2 regions of the Arthrobacter sp. 10N410 genome follow, and region 1 is predicted to be linked to the other one. Evidence: riboswitches for the same ligand, from Rfam matches in the RefSeq annotation. Region 1 holds a riboswitch; the other holds the start of a gene.
What was found. Region 1 has a riboswitch for cyclic di-AMP ahead of AC1DB8_RS05640 (hypothetical protein). Riboswitches for the same ligand answer to the same signal wherever they lie in the genome.
Positions count from the first base shown of each region.

Region 1 (7,370 bases):
CTTCAACGAGCAACTGGCCTCTATGGGCGCCTTCCTGGACGGCCGCGTGACCTACGAACTGATGGCCGACTTCTGGCCGACGGCGGACCAGGATCCGTCCAGTACACCGGCTATGGTCGAGTTCGCCAAAATTTGGCGGGACATGCCGAAGATTGTCTACTCCAGGACGCTGGAACGGGCCGACTGGAACACTACGGTGGTGCGCGACGTCGTCGCCGATGACGTGCTGGCACTGAAGGCGCAGCCCGGCGGCGACTTGGCACTGGGCGGGGCCGACCTCGCCGATACCTTCCGCCGGCTCGGGCTCATTGACGAGTACTGGATTTATGTCCACCCGGTGCTGATCGGGCGGGGGAATCCCTTGTTCAAGTCAGCAGACGACAGGACCGCGCTCACGCTCGCCGGCACCCGCGCGTTTGGCAACGGCGTCGTCCTGCTGCGGTACGCCGGCTGAGCTCACCGGCCGGCGTAAACGTGCACAAAAGCCGGTGGCCAGCTGCCGTTTAGCAGCCGACCACCGGCCCTGGAAAGAGGTTCTTACGCTTTTTGCTATGCGCTGGCGCGGACGAAGGTCACGCCACCCGTGGCGGTCAGCCAGGACAGCGGGTGCTTGATCGTCTGGTTGCTGCCGTTCATGCCACCGCTGATGGCCATGCCGTCACCGGCGTAGATGGCGACGTGGCCGGACTGGACGATCATGTCGCCGGGCTGCGGGGCACCCACAACCTTGCCGTAGCCCATGAACTGCTGGGGACCGAGGTCGCCCACGTGGATACCGGCCGCACCGAGGGCCTTCTCCACCATGGCGGTGCAGTCCTGGGTGATGCCGATCTGGCTGTAGGCGGCCGAAAGCATCGCGGCGTTGGCTCCGCCGGCTGCCGAGGCAGGTGCCACGGCCGCCTTCGCCTGAACGCTGACCTGCGGCGCTGCCGGCGCGAGCACCGGAGCGGGGGCAGGCGCGACAGCCGGAGCGGCGGCAACCGCAGGGGCGGTGACGGGCTTGGGCTGCTCGATCACGGGCGCCGGCGTGGTAGCGACTGCCGGGCGGGCGAAGCTGATCTGAACTGCGGAATCAGCGGTAACCGGCGCGGAGACCTTGCTGCCGACGTCAACCGACGAAGCCGGGCCGGTCTTGTTTTCGGCCGGGGCAACGGCTGCATTGGCTGCCATTCCGCTCGTGAGGACGAGGCCGGAGGCTGCGAAGATTACTGCGGCCTGACGACCGATGGTGCCTGATTTGCCCGAGAATGCTGAGGCCCGTCCGGCGGATGCGTCGGAACGATGGCGCGCAGAAGTAATGCTTGAAGTCATGTTTGTAGCCTCTCCCAATGCCTGCGAGGTGAGCTGTCGGATTCGGATGGGAGGCACCCGGCCGCGGGCCCGTCAATGCGGGCGCTGTGCGGCTTCACCCCAAGACCTGCTAAAACTGCAGGTCAAAAGTGGTTTCCCCGTCTCTGCCAGAAAGGTTGCATTCGGATCCCAGGCCGCGGCAGAGTTAGGCAATCGGCTCGGGAGCGCCCGTATCGGAAACAAACAGGCACCCATCTACGGTAACGGGCCCGGGCGGGAATGTCACATTCAGATAACGGATCCGTGTCCTGGCGCGGAAGAAAGCCTAGGACGCTGCTACCTGCCAGCCATAGGATGAGGGCACCCAGCATTCCCCGAGCGGAGGCCCCGTTATGAACAGCCACTGTGTCGCAATTTGCCAGCTCAGCGATCAGCCGCAGGAGGATTTCGACGTCAACACAGAGCTGCTGGTTCTCGAGGGAAAGGAAATCCACGTAGCCACGTGGGACGCGGAACCGCGCGACGGCGGCTTCGATATCCACGTCCTGAATGACCGCGTGGACGCGCTCGGTTTTATGGTGGTGACCGACTGGCAGTTCCTCGACGGAAAGGCGTATGCCGTCGTGGAGCGCCGGCCCGGCAAGTAGCGCTACTTCGCCATCCCGGAGGTGACGGCAGCGATCGCCTCCCTCACCAGACCGGCGTCGTCCGGGGTGCCCGACTCCGCCAGCCCGGCCTGGCGCCGGTAACGGTCCCAGTCCCCTCCCCCGGCCCGTAGCTCGCGGAGCGGCGCCATCAGGGCCGCCCGCCGCAGCCAATCGTCCGGGTCCTGCAGCCAGCGGCCCAGCACGGTTTCCGCGCGGGAACGGTTTTGGCCGTCCAGTCCCGCAATCAGCGGCCCGACGACGTCGGTCGCCAGCGGATCGGCCAGCTCGCGCAGGCGCGCAGTCCGCAGGAAACCCTCGATCCGGGTCAGGTCCGAATTGTCCAGCAGGGCCAGGCTGGACTGCAGCAGGACGATGGCGGCAAGGCGGCGTTCGAAGACGGGCACCTCCCACAACTCCGAGCTGAGGGCGGTGACATCGTCGCGGCCTAGTGACCGGTACCGGCGCAGCGCGTCGCGGACAGTGCCGCGGACGGCGCCAACCGAGGAGCCATAGCTCCCCAGGGCCGGGCCGTATCGCGCCTGCGCTTCCTCGGCCCGCTGCCACGAGCTCTCACGCAGCAGCGCCGCGTCAATGAAGTCACCGGCCTCGCTCATGGATCCATTCTGTCGTGCGGGGGCCGGCTTGGCCTAAGCAGCTGCGTCCTCCCGCGGGAAACCGTCGGCGAGCGCAGTGTCCTACGCGGACCGCTGGGGCCCGGGGGCCCGCACGCGCTAGCCGGTCACCAGTCTGGTTGAGCTATTCCAGGTCAACCGCCCGTGCTGGAAGTCCGAAGCCCGGCCCACGGACACTGCGTACTCGTCCCGGGTCGGATATCCCAGACGTCCCCTTTCCCTGCCGAGGGCCGTCCACTTGGCACGGATCGCACCGAGGACGTAGTGCGACCCGGTCTTCGCCGACCAGTAGATCGATGCACCGCCCGAGCCTGTGAAGTGGCTGTAACGCCCCACGCCATCGGGGGTGCGCGTCTCGTCTGACGTCGGATAGCCCAGCAGCCCCCGTTCCCTGCCCAGGGCCGACCACTTGGCACGGACCGCGCCCGTGATGAAGTGCGCCCCGGTGCTTGGCGTCCAGTAGATCGATGAACCCCCCGAACCTGTGAAGTGGCTGTAACGTCCCACGCCATCAGGGGTGCGCGCCTCGTCCGACGTCGGATAGCCCAGCAGTCCCCGTTCCCTGCCCAGGGCCGACCACTTGGCACGGACCGCGCCCGTGATGAGGTGCGCCCCGGTGCTTGGCGTCCAGTAAATGGATGCCCCGCCGGAGCCGGCGAAGTGTTCATACCGCCCGATCGTGTCCGGGGTTGTCAGCTGGTCGGTGGTGGGGAACCCCAGGACACCGGCAGCGCCGCCCGCGGCCTTGTAGCGGGCATAGATCGCGCCTGCGACCCAATGGGCCCCGGTGGACGGGGACCAGCAGATCACGCCCTTGGTGTAGTCCTGGCATTTCCCTGCCCCCACCGGGTACTCCAAGGTCAGCGACCTGCCGAGGACAGACCGCGGGTCACCGGCATTGGTCTGGTACGCCTTCAGGCCGATGGGATCGTCGACGCCCATTCCGGTGAGCATTACTTTCTGTGCTCCTTGGCCGTCGTCCGCGGTCAGCAGATAGTAGGTGTCGGCGGTTCCGGCCTGACCGACCACCGTCGGCTTGAACGTCACGCTCTGATGTGCGGACTCTCCAGGCGGGATCACCAGGCCTTCCGAGATTGGAACGGTGGTGGAGAATACACCCTCCGGCGCCTTGGCCTTGGTGATCGTCAGGGGGATGTTGCCAGTGTTAGTAATGGTGAAATCCCGGGTGGCCGCAGCGCCGGCAGGCACATCACCAAAGTCCAGGGATGCCGGCAGCTGCAGATGCGCTACGCCCGACACGGCGGTCGCCGTCACCGGTACCGTGAGTGATCCTCGGTCGCTCGTGATGAGGAGCTGATCAGCCACCGGGGTTGCCGTCGTCGGACTGAAGGTGACGGACACCGGAACGGAAGTAAGGGGTTGAATCTTCTGTCCCACGGCCGGCAGCGTGGCCGGGTCGACCGCAAGCTGGGCGTTGCCCGGCAAGGTGACGCCGGTGATCGTGGCGACGCTCGTGCCGGTGTTGACCACGTTTACGGTCTGGCGACTGCTGGTCTGGGTCGGCACGTCGGTGAATACCAGGGTGGGCGGCGTTGCCCCCAGTCCGTCCTTGGTGCCGACGCCGTGAACCCCCAGAAGGTCCGTCTCGCCGTCGGAGGTTTTGACGGTCAACGTCCCGTCGACCTGTCCGGCTACGGTCGGCGAGAAGGTGACCGGGACCGTCATGGTTCCGCCTTTGGCAAGCGTCCGGGGCAGTGTGAGGGCCTCGATCCCGAACGGCGCAGGTGCTGCGACGGAACTGACCGTAACAGCCCTGCTGGCGGTGATGATCAGGTTCCCTTTCACGGAGGTGCCTACCGCGGCGGTTCCCAGGTCCGTGTTTGTCGCCCCAACCGCTGAGGTCGTCGGGGCACCGAAGCCGATCACGTGCCCGTCCCGGGTTCCCACGTAGACGCGCCCGTTGTCAGTGGCAACCGTGGAAAACTTGGCGGCGGTGCCCAGCGGGGCCGCGAAAACCTGCTGAAGCTTACCGGTGCTGTCCGGCATTGCGCGGTAGGCACGGAGTTCCGCGCCGGTACCGGTGGGTCCCGTTACGTACACGGCCCAGACCAGGGCGGTGGAGGCGTTTGTACCGTTGGAGGTCACCGTGGGCGCCCCGGAGGTGTACCCGAAGGTGCCAATGGACGTACCGACGGAGGCCAGCTGGATGCCGCCGGTACTGCTGGCCAACAGCTTGTGCGCACGAAGGTAGCCCTTGTTCTCCACGGTGTAGATGTACCCGCCGTTTGTGGTCCCGAGGAACGCGGGCCTGCCCCAGACGCCACTGTACGGCCCGGCGCCGTCGAGGACGGCGTCCGTTCCGCCGCTCCCCTGCCCCATACCGCCCAGGTTGTCCCGGTCCAGCAGGTAGACCCGGCCGTCCTTGCCGACCTGGACCATCAGGCGAGGGTGGGCCGTGGTGCCGTAGCCGGTGGGGATGGCGATCGGGGCACCGGAACCCAGGTCGGCATCGTTCTGATCCAACTTGGCGTTGTTGGCCGGGCTGAAGAAGTCCGTGGCCTTGAGGTTTCCGTCGGCTCCGACGCTGACCCGAACGACTGACTCTGCGAGGGTCGCCGGAGGGGTCTTGCCCGGTCCCGGCTTAGGGGAAATCCCGTTCCCGGTGGAAAACAGGATCTGGCCGGTGCCGTCGGAGACCAGGCCGCCGCCGGATTGCCAGATTCCGCCCTCCGCACTGCTGTTGCCGGACTCGGTGGCCCACATCGTGGTCTGCCGGCCTGCGGTGGACACCCCGACGACGTAGCCGACAAACGGTGCCCAGTCGCAGTGGCTGGCGAAACCGGCGTAGACCACGCCATCCAGCAGGAGAAGCCCGGGCCGCTGCATCGCAGTCATCGCGTTGAACGGCCGTGTCGGGTCGTTAGTGGGCGCGCCGTTGATGAGCACCGGGAACCCTGGCCTCTCGGCCCCCGTGACCCTGTCCAGCGAATGCATGTACCAGTGCGGGAGCTGCGGCGTCGCTCCGTCGTTCGTCTTCGCCATCAGGAAGACGCTGTTGGTCGCGGCGTCGAAGACCGGAGTGGACGTGACTCCGATGTTGGGGGTGAGGTCACCGCAGCTTACGGTCGCTGCCGGCCAGGCCGGACCGAGGTTGCGCTGCCACTTCACCGCTCCGGTGCCGCCATCCAGGCCGTAGACGTTGTTGTTCTCCGTCGCGGCTATGACGGTGCCGCCCACCACGAGCGGCTGGGCGTACACCTGGCCGTCCACGGCGGTGGAAAAAAGCTTGCCGAAATTTGATGACGCGACCGACGTCGGCGAAAGCGCAGTCTCGTTGCTGTCCCACCCTGTCCGTAGCAAATCGTGCGCGATCGTGCCGACGTCGGCAGAGGCCGGACCGCTGACGGATAGCCCGGCCAGGGCGAGCGATGACGCCACGAAGATCGCCCACGCGCGTCGGGTCCGCGACCGTCGCCGGGAGGGAGCCTGGGACCATCCGGCAGCCCGCTTCCGCTTGAAATGGGATGCCCCGGCCGCGCCCCCACAGCGACCAGGAAAATGTCCGGACAAAGCACGAAGTGCCGCTTGTTCACGCATGGCTGAGACCCGTTTCTGAACATTCAATTGACTAACTCCACCCAGTACTCCGGAGCCTAGAAGCGCCGAAAGAGCAGCGCGCGAGTGGCGCCTACCCGTCTTCTGGAAGGGGCTTCTTGCTTTCCGGCCGGTCCTACTTGGTTGGTTGTTAGGGACACTTGGTCGCCTACTTGCTTCCGGTCATCCGCCGGACTTGGTCCCCGGCATTGAGTAACCTCCGGCGCGGCCCGGGGGCATAAATCCTCTGGTGCCCCCGGCCCCTGCGCCGGATCATGGGCTCAGCACATCTTTCGACGGCAGGGAGTCCAGTCGTGTGTCCAGGTGCTGCAACAACACGGAACACCAGCGGTCCCCGCTCGCGGACCCAGCGCTGGCTCCTGGCCTGCGCTGCCGCTGTTCTGGCGGTGACCGGCTGCACGCCGGGCTCACCCTCACCGCCCGCGGGCAGCGGATCGTCTCCCGCAACCGGGACTCTCCCGTCGGCGACGGCGGAGAAGGTGCTTTCCGATGAGGAACTGATGGTCCTCGTGGACAGGGCGATCAACAGCGGCCAGGAAGGCACCGGGCGGGTCTCCAGAAGCTCGGACCTGCGCACCCGCCTGCAGGGACGACCGGAGCCCGCCGATAAGCCGGCCGTCGAGCCCGGCGAGTGCAGCGTGTTCCGGCCGCACAGTTCGCCGACCAGCGGAGCGGACCTGGCAATGCACTTCGCCGCGGGCGTCCTGACGCTGACCGGCGTGTGGTCACGCGAGTCCCTGGCGTTTGTCTTTGCCCGAAGCGCACCGCGCAGCGACGTGCTCGCTGCGGATTTCGCCTACACCGACGACCTGGCCCAAAGGTGTTCAACGTTCCGGCAGACGGTGGGGAATGATCCAACGTCCACGGTCAGGCTGCTTAGGACGCCGGCCGTGGGCGAGAAGGCCTACGCCACGGTTTTGAGCACACCGGCAACCGCCGGCACTCCCCCGGGCGGCGCCACCGTTGCACTGCAGGTACTCAAGGGAACCCTGACGATCGGGCTGAGCCGGCAGGCACCCACCGCCAGGTCCGACGCGGAACTCAGGACCGCCCTCGAGCCGCTGGTCCGGCTGGCCCAAAAACTGGTCGGGCAGACCGACTCCGGCACGGCACCGTCAGCCGCACCGCCGCCTGGTCCGCCCGCTACCCCACAGCCCCCCGAACAACGGACGCCGCAGCAACTGGCCCGGCTGCTGCAGGGCGTTACCGGCCCCACTGGAAGGCC
Region 1 covers NZ_JBFTIP010000002.1:238,713-246,082, reverse strand. The annotation lists gene AC1DB8_RS05645 (dihydrofolate reductase family protein) at 1-454, shown strand, start outside; gene AC1DB8_RS05640 (hypothetical protein) at 550-1,311, opposite strand; cyclic di-AMP (ydaO/yuaA leader) riboswitch at 1,316-1,481, opposite strand; gene AC1DB8_RS05635 (hypothetical protein) at 1,683-1,937, shown strand; gene AC1DB8_RS05630 (DNA alkylation repair protein) at 1,940-2,551, opposite strand; gene AC1DB8_RS05625 (Ig-like domain-containing protein) at 2,669-5,968, opposite strand; gene AC1DB8_RS05620 (hypothetical protein) at 6,625-7,370, shown strand, end outside.

Region 2 (7,370 bases), on a different contig from region 1:
ACGCTGGCCTCGCTCGTCTGGACCCTGGGGGTGGTATCGGCGGGCGGCCTCGTGCTGATCGGCCTCGCCGGCACCGCTCTCATCCGGCGGACCATGAAGCCGCTGGAACAGCTCTCCGAGGTGGCCACCAAGGTCTCGCGTTTGCCGCTGGACGCCGGCGAGGTGGCGCTGGGCGTGCGGGTCCCGGCGTCGGCTGCCCATCCGGGCACCGAGGTGGGCAGCGTGGGCTACGCGCTGAACCAGATGCTGGACAACGTCTCCAACGCCCTCGAGGCGCGGCAGGAGAGCGAGATGAAGGTGCGGCAGTTTGTCGCCGATGCCTCGCACGAGCTCCGCACCCCGCTCACCGCGATCCGCGGCTACACGGAGCTGATGCGGATGACCGAGCATTTCACGCCCGACGGCGAGAAGTCACTAGCCCGCGTCCAAAGCCAGTCCGAGCGGATGACCACCCTGGTGGAGGACCTGCTGCTGCTGGCACGGCTGGACGAGGGGCAGCCGCTCAAGGTCACCGACGTCGACCTCACCCAGCTGGCCGTCGAAACGGTGAGCGACGAGAAAGTCATGGCACCCGACCGCCTCTGGCAGCTGGAGCTCCCGGACGAACCCGTGGTGGTGCGCGGGGACGCGACCCAGCTTCACCAGGTCCTCGCCAACCTCCTGTCCAATGCCCGCAAACACACGGCCCCCGGGACGAAGGTGGTCACGGGCGTCACGCGTTCGGCTGACGGCAGCGCCGTGGTCACCGTGACGGACAACGGCAGCGGCATCGCTCCCGAATTCCTCGGCCGGGTCTTCGCCCGGTTCGCCCGGGCCGACGCCGCGCGCACCAACCCGGCCGCCGGTCCCGCGGCCCGTCCGGTGCGAAGCCGTGAGGGCACGTCGGCGGTCGCGACAGCGGCCGCGGCTTCCGAGGGCACCAGCGGCCTGGGCTTGTCGATTGTGCAGTCAATTGTGGAGGCGCACGGCGGGACCGTCGAGGTCACGTCCCGGCCGGGCCGGACAGAGTTCGCCGTCCGGCTGCCCGCGGCGCCTCCGCTGGCGTAGCGGGCCGCCGCTCTGGTCCGGACGCCGGCACGGCGGCGCCGGTCCTCACTTCCACAGCCCCCGCACAGCTTGACCCTAAAGCCCTCATATGGGGCGCCGGGAAAGTTGAGCCATGACGTTCACAGACCAGGCCCCAGGACCACAGCCCCACTCCACGGCGACGCCGCCCGGCCCGGCCGCGCCGCCCGGGCCGGGCCCGTTGACCCCGGCGTTCACCGGCCCCGGGAGGCTGCGTTCAGCCATCGACACCCGCACCACCACACCGGTCCTGGATATCACCATTCCGGTGTTCAACGAGGAACGTGACCTCGAAGCGTGCCTACGCCGGCTGCACGCCTACCTTGTCGGCTGCTTCCCGCATTCCTTTCGGATCACGGTGGCGGACAACGCCAGCACCGACGGAACACTCCAGACGGCGGAACGCGTCGCCCGTGAGCTCCGGGAGATCAACGTCGTCCACATGGCCGAAAAAGGCCGCGGGAATGCGCTGCGCAAGGTGTGGCTTGCCTCGCCGTCGCCGCTCCTGGCGTACATGGACGTGGACCTGTCCACCGACCTGGCGGCGCTCGGCCCCCTGCTGGCCCCGCTCATTTCGGGGCACTCGGACCTCGCGATCGGGACCCGGCTGACCCACAACTCGCATGTGGTCCGCGGACCCAAACGGGAATTCATCTCGCGCAGCTACAACCTGCTGCTGCAGTCGTGCCTGGGCGCCCACTTCAGCGACGCCCAGTGCGGCTTCAAGGCCATCCGGGCGGACGTGGCCCGGCAGCTTCTCCCGCACACGCTGGACAACGCCTGGTTCTTCGACACCGAGCTGCTGGTACTCGCCGAGAGGTGCGGCCTGCGCGTCCACGAAGTCCCGGTCGATTGGACCGACGACCCGGACTCCAGCGTGGACATCGTCCAGACGGCCATCGCGGACCTGCGCGGCATGGCCCGGCTGAGCCGGGACCTGCTCTCGGGCCGGATCCCGGTTCCCGAACTCCGGTCCGCCCTGGCCCGCGGACCGCTGCCGGCTTCGTCCCGGGCCCAGGAACAAAGCCCCGGCGGAAGCCTCTTCGGCCAGCTCGTGCGCTTCGGCAGCATCGGGGTGGCTTCGACCCTCGCGTACTTGCTGATCTTCGTGCTCTGCCGGGGAATCATTGACCCGCAGCTGGCCAACTTCCTTGCCTTGCTCACTACCGCGGTGGCCAACACCGCGGCGAACCGGCGCTTCACCTTCGGCATCCAAGGCAGCAGCCAGGCGGCCCGCCACCATTTCGAGGGGCTGCTGGTCTTCGGGATCGGGCTGGCCCTGACCTCCGGTGCGCTCGCCTTCGTCCACGGCACGTCCGGCGGAACCCCTGACCGCTGGCTGGAACTGGTCACAGTGACCGCCGCCAACCTGGCCGCCACCGCCATCAAATTCCTGCTGTTCCGGCACGTGGTCTTCCGCCGTCGGGGCGCCCCCATTCCTCCGGCCCCCGGCGCCGTTCCCTATGCTCCGGCGTCCGACGCCAACGCCAACGCCTCAGCCCTCCCCCACACAGAAACGGCCAAGTAAATGACCGCAACCCTCGACCCCGCCACCGGCGGCCCGGCCGGCAGCACGCCCGCATCGGCGCCCGCACACCCGACGACGGCGACCCGCCCGGCAGCTCCTCGAGCGCCCGCCGCGCAGGACCGCCGGGCACGCCTGCTGTTCGGACCACAGCGGTGGTGGGTGCGGCCCTCGGCGGCCCTGCTGCTGGTCTTCACCGCAGTGATGTACCTGTGGAACCTGGAAGCCACCGGCTACGCCAACTCCTTCTACGCCGCAGCGATCCAGGCCGGCACCAAGGACTGGACCGCGCTGCTGTTCGGTTCCCTCGACGCGGGCAACGCCATCACGGTGGACAAGCCACCGGCCGCGCTCTGGATCCCGGCCCTCGCCGGGCGGATCTTCGGTTTCTCGGCACTGAGCATGCTCATTCCCCAGGCGCTGATGGGGGTGGCCGCCGTTGGACTTCTGTACCTGACCGTCAAGCGCGTGTCCGGTCCCGCGGCGGGCCTACTGGCCGGCGGCGCCCTGGCGCTGACCCCAGTGGCAGCCCTGATGTTCCGCTTCAACAACCCCGACGCCATGCTCACCCTGTGCCTGGTGCTGGCCGCCTACCTCACCACCCGCGCCATCGAAAAGGCCGGCTGGAAATGGCTCGCCGCAGCCGGCGCGGTAATCGGCCTGGCGTTCCTGATCAAGATGCTGCAGGGCTTCCTGATAGTGCCCGGACTGGCCCTAGCCTACCTGTGGGCGGCACCCACCACCCTCGGCCGCCGGCTCCTGCACCTCCTCGCCGCCGCGGCGGGGATCGCCGTCGTGGCCGGCAGCTACCTGGCGCTGTTCCAGCTCACTCCCGCCTCGGCCCGGCCGTACATGGCGGGGTCGGAGACCAACAGCTTCCTGGAACTCACCTTCGGCTACAACGGCCTGGGCCGGATCACCGGGTCCGGCGGCGGGATGCCCGGTGGAAATGCTTTCGGAAATGCCGGCGGCCCGGGCGGAAACGGCAACGTGGGCTTCGGCGGCGCGGCCGGGATCACCCGGATGTTCGGGACCAGTTTCGGCGGCGAAGTGTCCTGGCTATTGCCGGCGGCCCTGGTTCTGCTGGTGGCAGGTTTGTGGTTCACCCGGCGCGAGGCCCGGAGCTCCGCCACCCGTGCCGCGCTCCTGCTCTGGGGCGGCTGGCTGCTGATCACGGCAGGCATCTTCAGCTTCATGAGCGGCACCGTGCATCCGTACTATGCCGTGGCACTGGCCCCCGCCGTCGCGGCCCTGGTGGGCATCGGCTCGGCGGAACTGTGGCGCGGCCGGACCCACTGGCCCGCTCGGATGGTCCTGGCCGTGACGGTGTTGGCTGCCTCGGTCTGGTCCGCCGTGCTCCTGGGCCGCGACCCGGCATGGCTGCCCGGGCTCCGGGTGATCGCCGTCGTCCTGGGCGTGCTGGCCGCCGCGGCGCTGCTGCTCCGGGTGGACAGCCTGGCGGCGCTCCCGGCCCGGCTCCGCAAAGCCGCTGCGGCCGGCGTCGTGGTCCTTTCACTGCTGGCCGGCGGGCTCGGGACCACCGCCTGGACGCTGGCGACGGCGGCCCAGGCGCATTCGGGGTCAATCCCCACCTCCGGGCCCACCGCGTCCGCGATGGGCGGCGGCTTCGGGGCGGCGGGCAGGCCGGACGGCGGGATCCTCGGTTCCAGCGGGGCGGCCGCCGGCGGGCCCGGCGGACCCGGCGCGGATACGGCGTCGGCCGAGCTGACAGCGTTGCTGAAGTCCTCCGGCGCCAAATGGTCCGGGATTGTCTCCGGCGCCACCCAGGCCGCCAGCCTGGAACTCGCCACCGGCACCAATGTGATCGCGCTGGGCGGCTGGAACGGCGGCGACCCGTACCCCACGCTCGAGCAGTTCCAAGCGATGGTGGACCGCGGCGAGATCGGCTACTTCATCTCCGGCGGCATGGGCGGCCTGGGCGGGGGCCGCGGCGGCAACTCCGAGGTCGCCAGCTGGGTCGCGGCCAACTACCAGGCCCAGACCGTGGGGAACGCCACCGTGTACAAGCTGGCGAAGTAGGCTCCTCTCCCCCGCTTGCCTCCGTCTCCGCCGCGCCGTTTCGACGGTTCCGTGCCCGCTCGATGCTTACCGGCGTCGAGCTGTGACATCTGATTGAAAGTCCGGTACCGTTTTAGGGTGCGGCCATCGATCTGGCCGCGTGTCCGGGCTGACGCCAAACTCTGCCGCTACCCGGATTCCCATGGACCAGGCAGAGACGGGGAACCCAGAGTTCCCGGGCATTCTGCATCCATGCACCCTTGGGGTTAAGCCGCCACGTCGAGATTCCGTGCGGCCGGATTTCGCATCCGAACCCGACAGCTAACTCCGTAGGCGTTGAGAGGCGAACATGACTGAAATCAAGGCACCCACGCGCCCAGAAGGCGCTAAACGCACGTCCGACGCCGAGCGCGCGCGCCACCGCGCCGAGCCGGCGAAGCACACTTCGAGCCCGTCCCGGCCCCGTGCCCGTGCCCGGACCAATGGCAAGCGCGCCGCCGTCGTAGCCACCGCTTTCGCCGTCCTGCTGGGGGCAGGGGCCGCGGGCCAGGCCTCCGGCACTGCCGCGCATACGGCCGAAGCGTCGAAAGACACGGCCGCGTCCCTGCAGACCCTGGACTTCGAACGCGTCGGCAGCAACACGCCCACCTCGCCCGCCCCGATGAGCGTGGAGGCCCAGGCCTCCAAAATCAAGCCCGCCAAGGCCCCGGCGGCCAAGGCGCCGGCTCCGGCTGCCAAGGCGCCTGCTCCCGCGAAGCCGGTCGCCATTGACGACCCCGCCGGTGCGCAGGCCTACGCCGCCTCTCAGCTGCCCGCCCACGGCTGGGCCCCGAGCGAGATGCAGTGCCTGATGAAGTTGTGGACCAGGGAGTCCGACTGGAAGACCACGGCTACCAATGCCAGCAGCGGCGCTTACGGCGTGGTCCAGTCGCTGCCCGCCGAAAAGATGGCCAGCGCCGGCGCCGATTACCGGACCAACTACCGGACCCAGATCAACTGGGGACTGCAGTACGTGCAGGACCGCTACGGTTCACCGTGCGGCGCCCTGAACTTCCACTACGCGAACAACTGGTACTAAGCGCGGCCGAGGCTGCATGCCATGAGTGAGGCCCCGGATCTTGGGATCCGGGGCCTCACGTGCGCCTGCCGCCGCGCCTGCGGAATACGGGCCGCGCTACGGAACCGCGCGGCCGCGCTAGCCGTTCGGACGGTTGGGGATGTACTGCACCCCCCACTTGTTGCCGTCGGGATCGGCGAAGTAGACGAAATGCCCCCAGTCCTGGACATCGATGTCGCTGACGTCCACACCGTTGTCCTTGAGTTGCTGGTGCGCCGCCTGGATGTCGCTCACGACCAGCTGGAGGCCGGGGGCGGTGCCGGGCGGGGCGTCGTTGAGGCCCTCGCCAATCGCGATCGAGCACCCGGAACCCGGCGGGGTCAGCTGGACGAAACGGATGCCTGGCGTGGGCCGTTCGTCGTAGTCGGCGTTGAAGCCGACCTTGTTCACATAGAAGTCCTTGGCCCGGTCCACATCCGACACGGGGACAAACACGAGTTCAAGTTTCCAGTCCATGGGCACAGGCTAGTCCCGGACGCCTTACGCCGGAACCCTTGACCGCGGGGACGTTTCAACCGCCCTACCCGCGAGGGCAGCAGTGCATGCCGGCGGCTAGACCGCGATGCCGTACAGGCGGTCTCCGGCGTCGCCCAGCCCGGGCACAATGTACGACTTTTCGTTGAGCTTCTCGTCGATGGAGGCCAGCACGATGGTCACGTTGGCGTCCGAGAGCTCTTCTTCCAGCTTGGCCAGGCCCTCCGGGGCGGCCAGCAGGCAGATACAGGTGACGTCCGACGCGCCGCGCTTGAAGAGGAACTTGATCGCCTCGCGCAGGGTGCCGCCGGTGGCGAGCATCGGGTCCAGGACGAAGATCTGCCGGTCTGTCAGGTTCTCCGGGAGGCGCTCGGCGTAGGTGATGATGTCCAGGGTCTCTTCGTCCCGGGCCATGCCCAGGAAGCCGACCTCGGCGGTGGGCACCAGCTTGGTCATGCCCTCCAGCATGCCGAGACCGGCGCGCAGGATCGGAACCACCAGCGGGGTGGGCTTGGTGAAAGCCGTGCCGACGGTGGTGCTGACCGGCGTCTCGATGGTCACCGGCTCGGTGCGGACGTCCCGGGTTGCCTCATAGGCCAGGAGCGTGACGAGCTCCTCGGTGAGCTGGCGGAAGACCGGGGACGGGGTGTTCTTGTCCCGCAGAACGGTGAGTTTATGGGCGACCAGCGGGTGGTCGACAACGAGAGTGCGCATGGGTCAAAACTACCACCCGGACCTTCAGGACCGTCCCGCGGGGTCCGGGGTATCGGCGTCGGCGGTCCGCTCCGCGGTGCTGCCCTTGCGGCCGCGGGCGGGGGCGCCGTCGCGCAGGTGCGCATCGTTGTCGAACGTCGGCGCGGGGCCGGTGTGTTCCCGGTGCCGCAGCACATGGAACAGCCTGTGGGCCAGGATCACGATCCCCACCCAGCCCAGCCCCAGGGCCCAGCCGAAGATCACATCGGTCATCCAGTGATGGCCCAGGAAGACGCGGCTCATGCCCATCGCAAGGATGAAGATCGCACCCGCGGTGATCAAACCGACGCGGGCTATGGTGCGTCTGACCTGCAGGCAGGCGAGGTAGACCACCAGCCCGATTACCACGGTGGTGTTCAGCGTGTGGCCGCTGGGGAACGACGGCGACGTCTCGTAAGGCGGCACCGCGTCCGCGAA
Region 2 covers NZ_JBFTIP010000003.1:315,248-322,617, forward strand. The annotation lists gene AC1DB8_RS09155 (HAMP domain-containing sensor histidine kinase) at 1-1,047, shown strand, start outside; gene AC1DB8_RS09160 (bifunctional glycosyltransferase family 2/GtrA family protein) at 1,160-2,593, shown strand; gene AC1DB8_RS09165 (glycosyltransferase family 39 protein) at 2,594-4,630, shown strand; cyclic di-AMP (ydaO/yuaA leader) riboswitch at 4,780-4,960, shown strand; gene AC1DB8_RS09170 (aggregation-promoting factor C-terminal-like domain-containing protein) at 4,959-5,687, shown strand; gene AC1DB8_RS09175 (VOC family protein) at 5,805-6,182, opposite strand; gene upp (uracil phosphoribosyltransferase) at 6,279-6,914, opposite strand; gene AC1DB8_RS09185 (phosphatase PAP2 family protein) at 6,939-7,370, opposite strand, start outside.
Region 2: it holds a riboswitch for cyclic di-AMP, as region 1 does, so the genes downstream of both, AC1DB8_RS09170 (aggregation-promoting factor C-terminal-like domain-containing protein) here and AC1DB8_RS05640 (hypothetical protein) in region 1, are expected to answer to the same signal.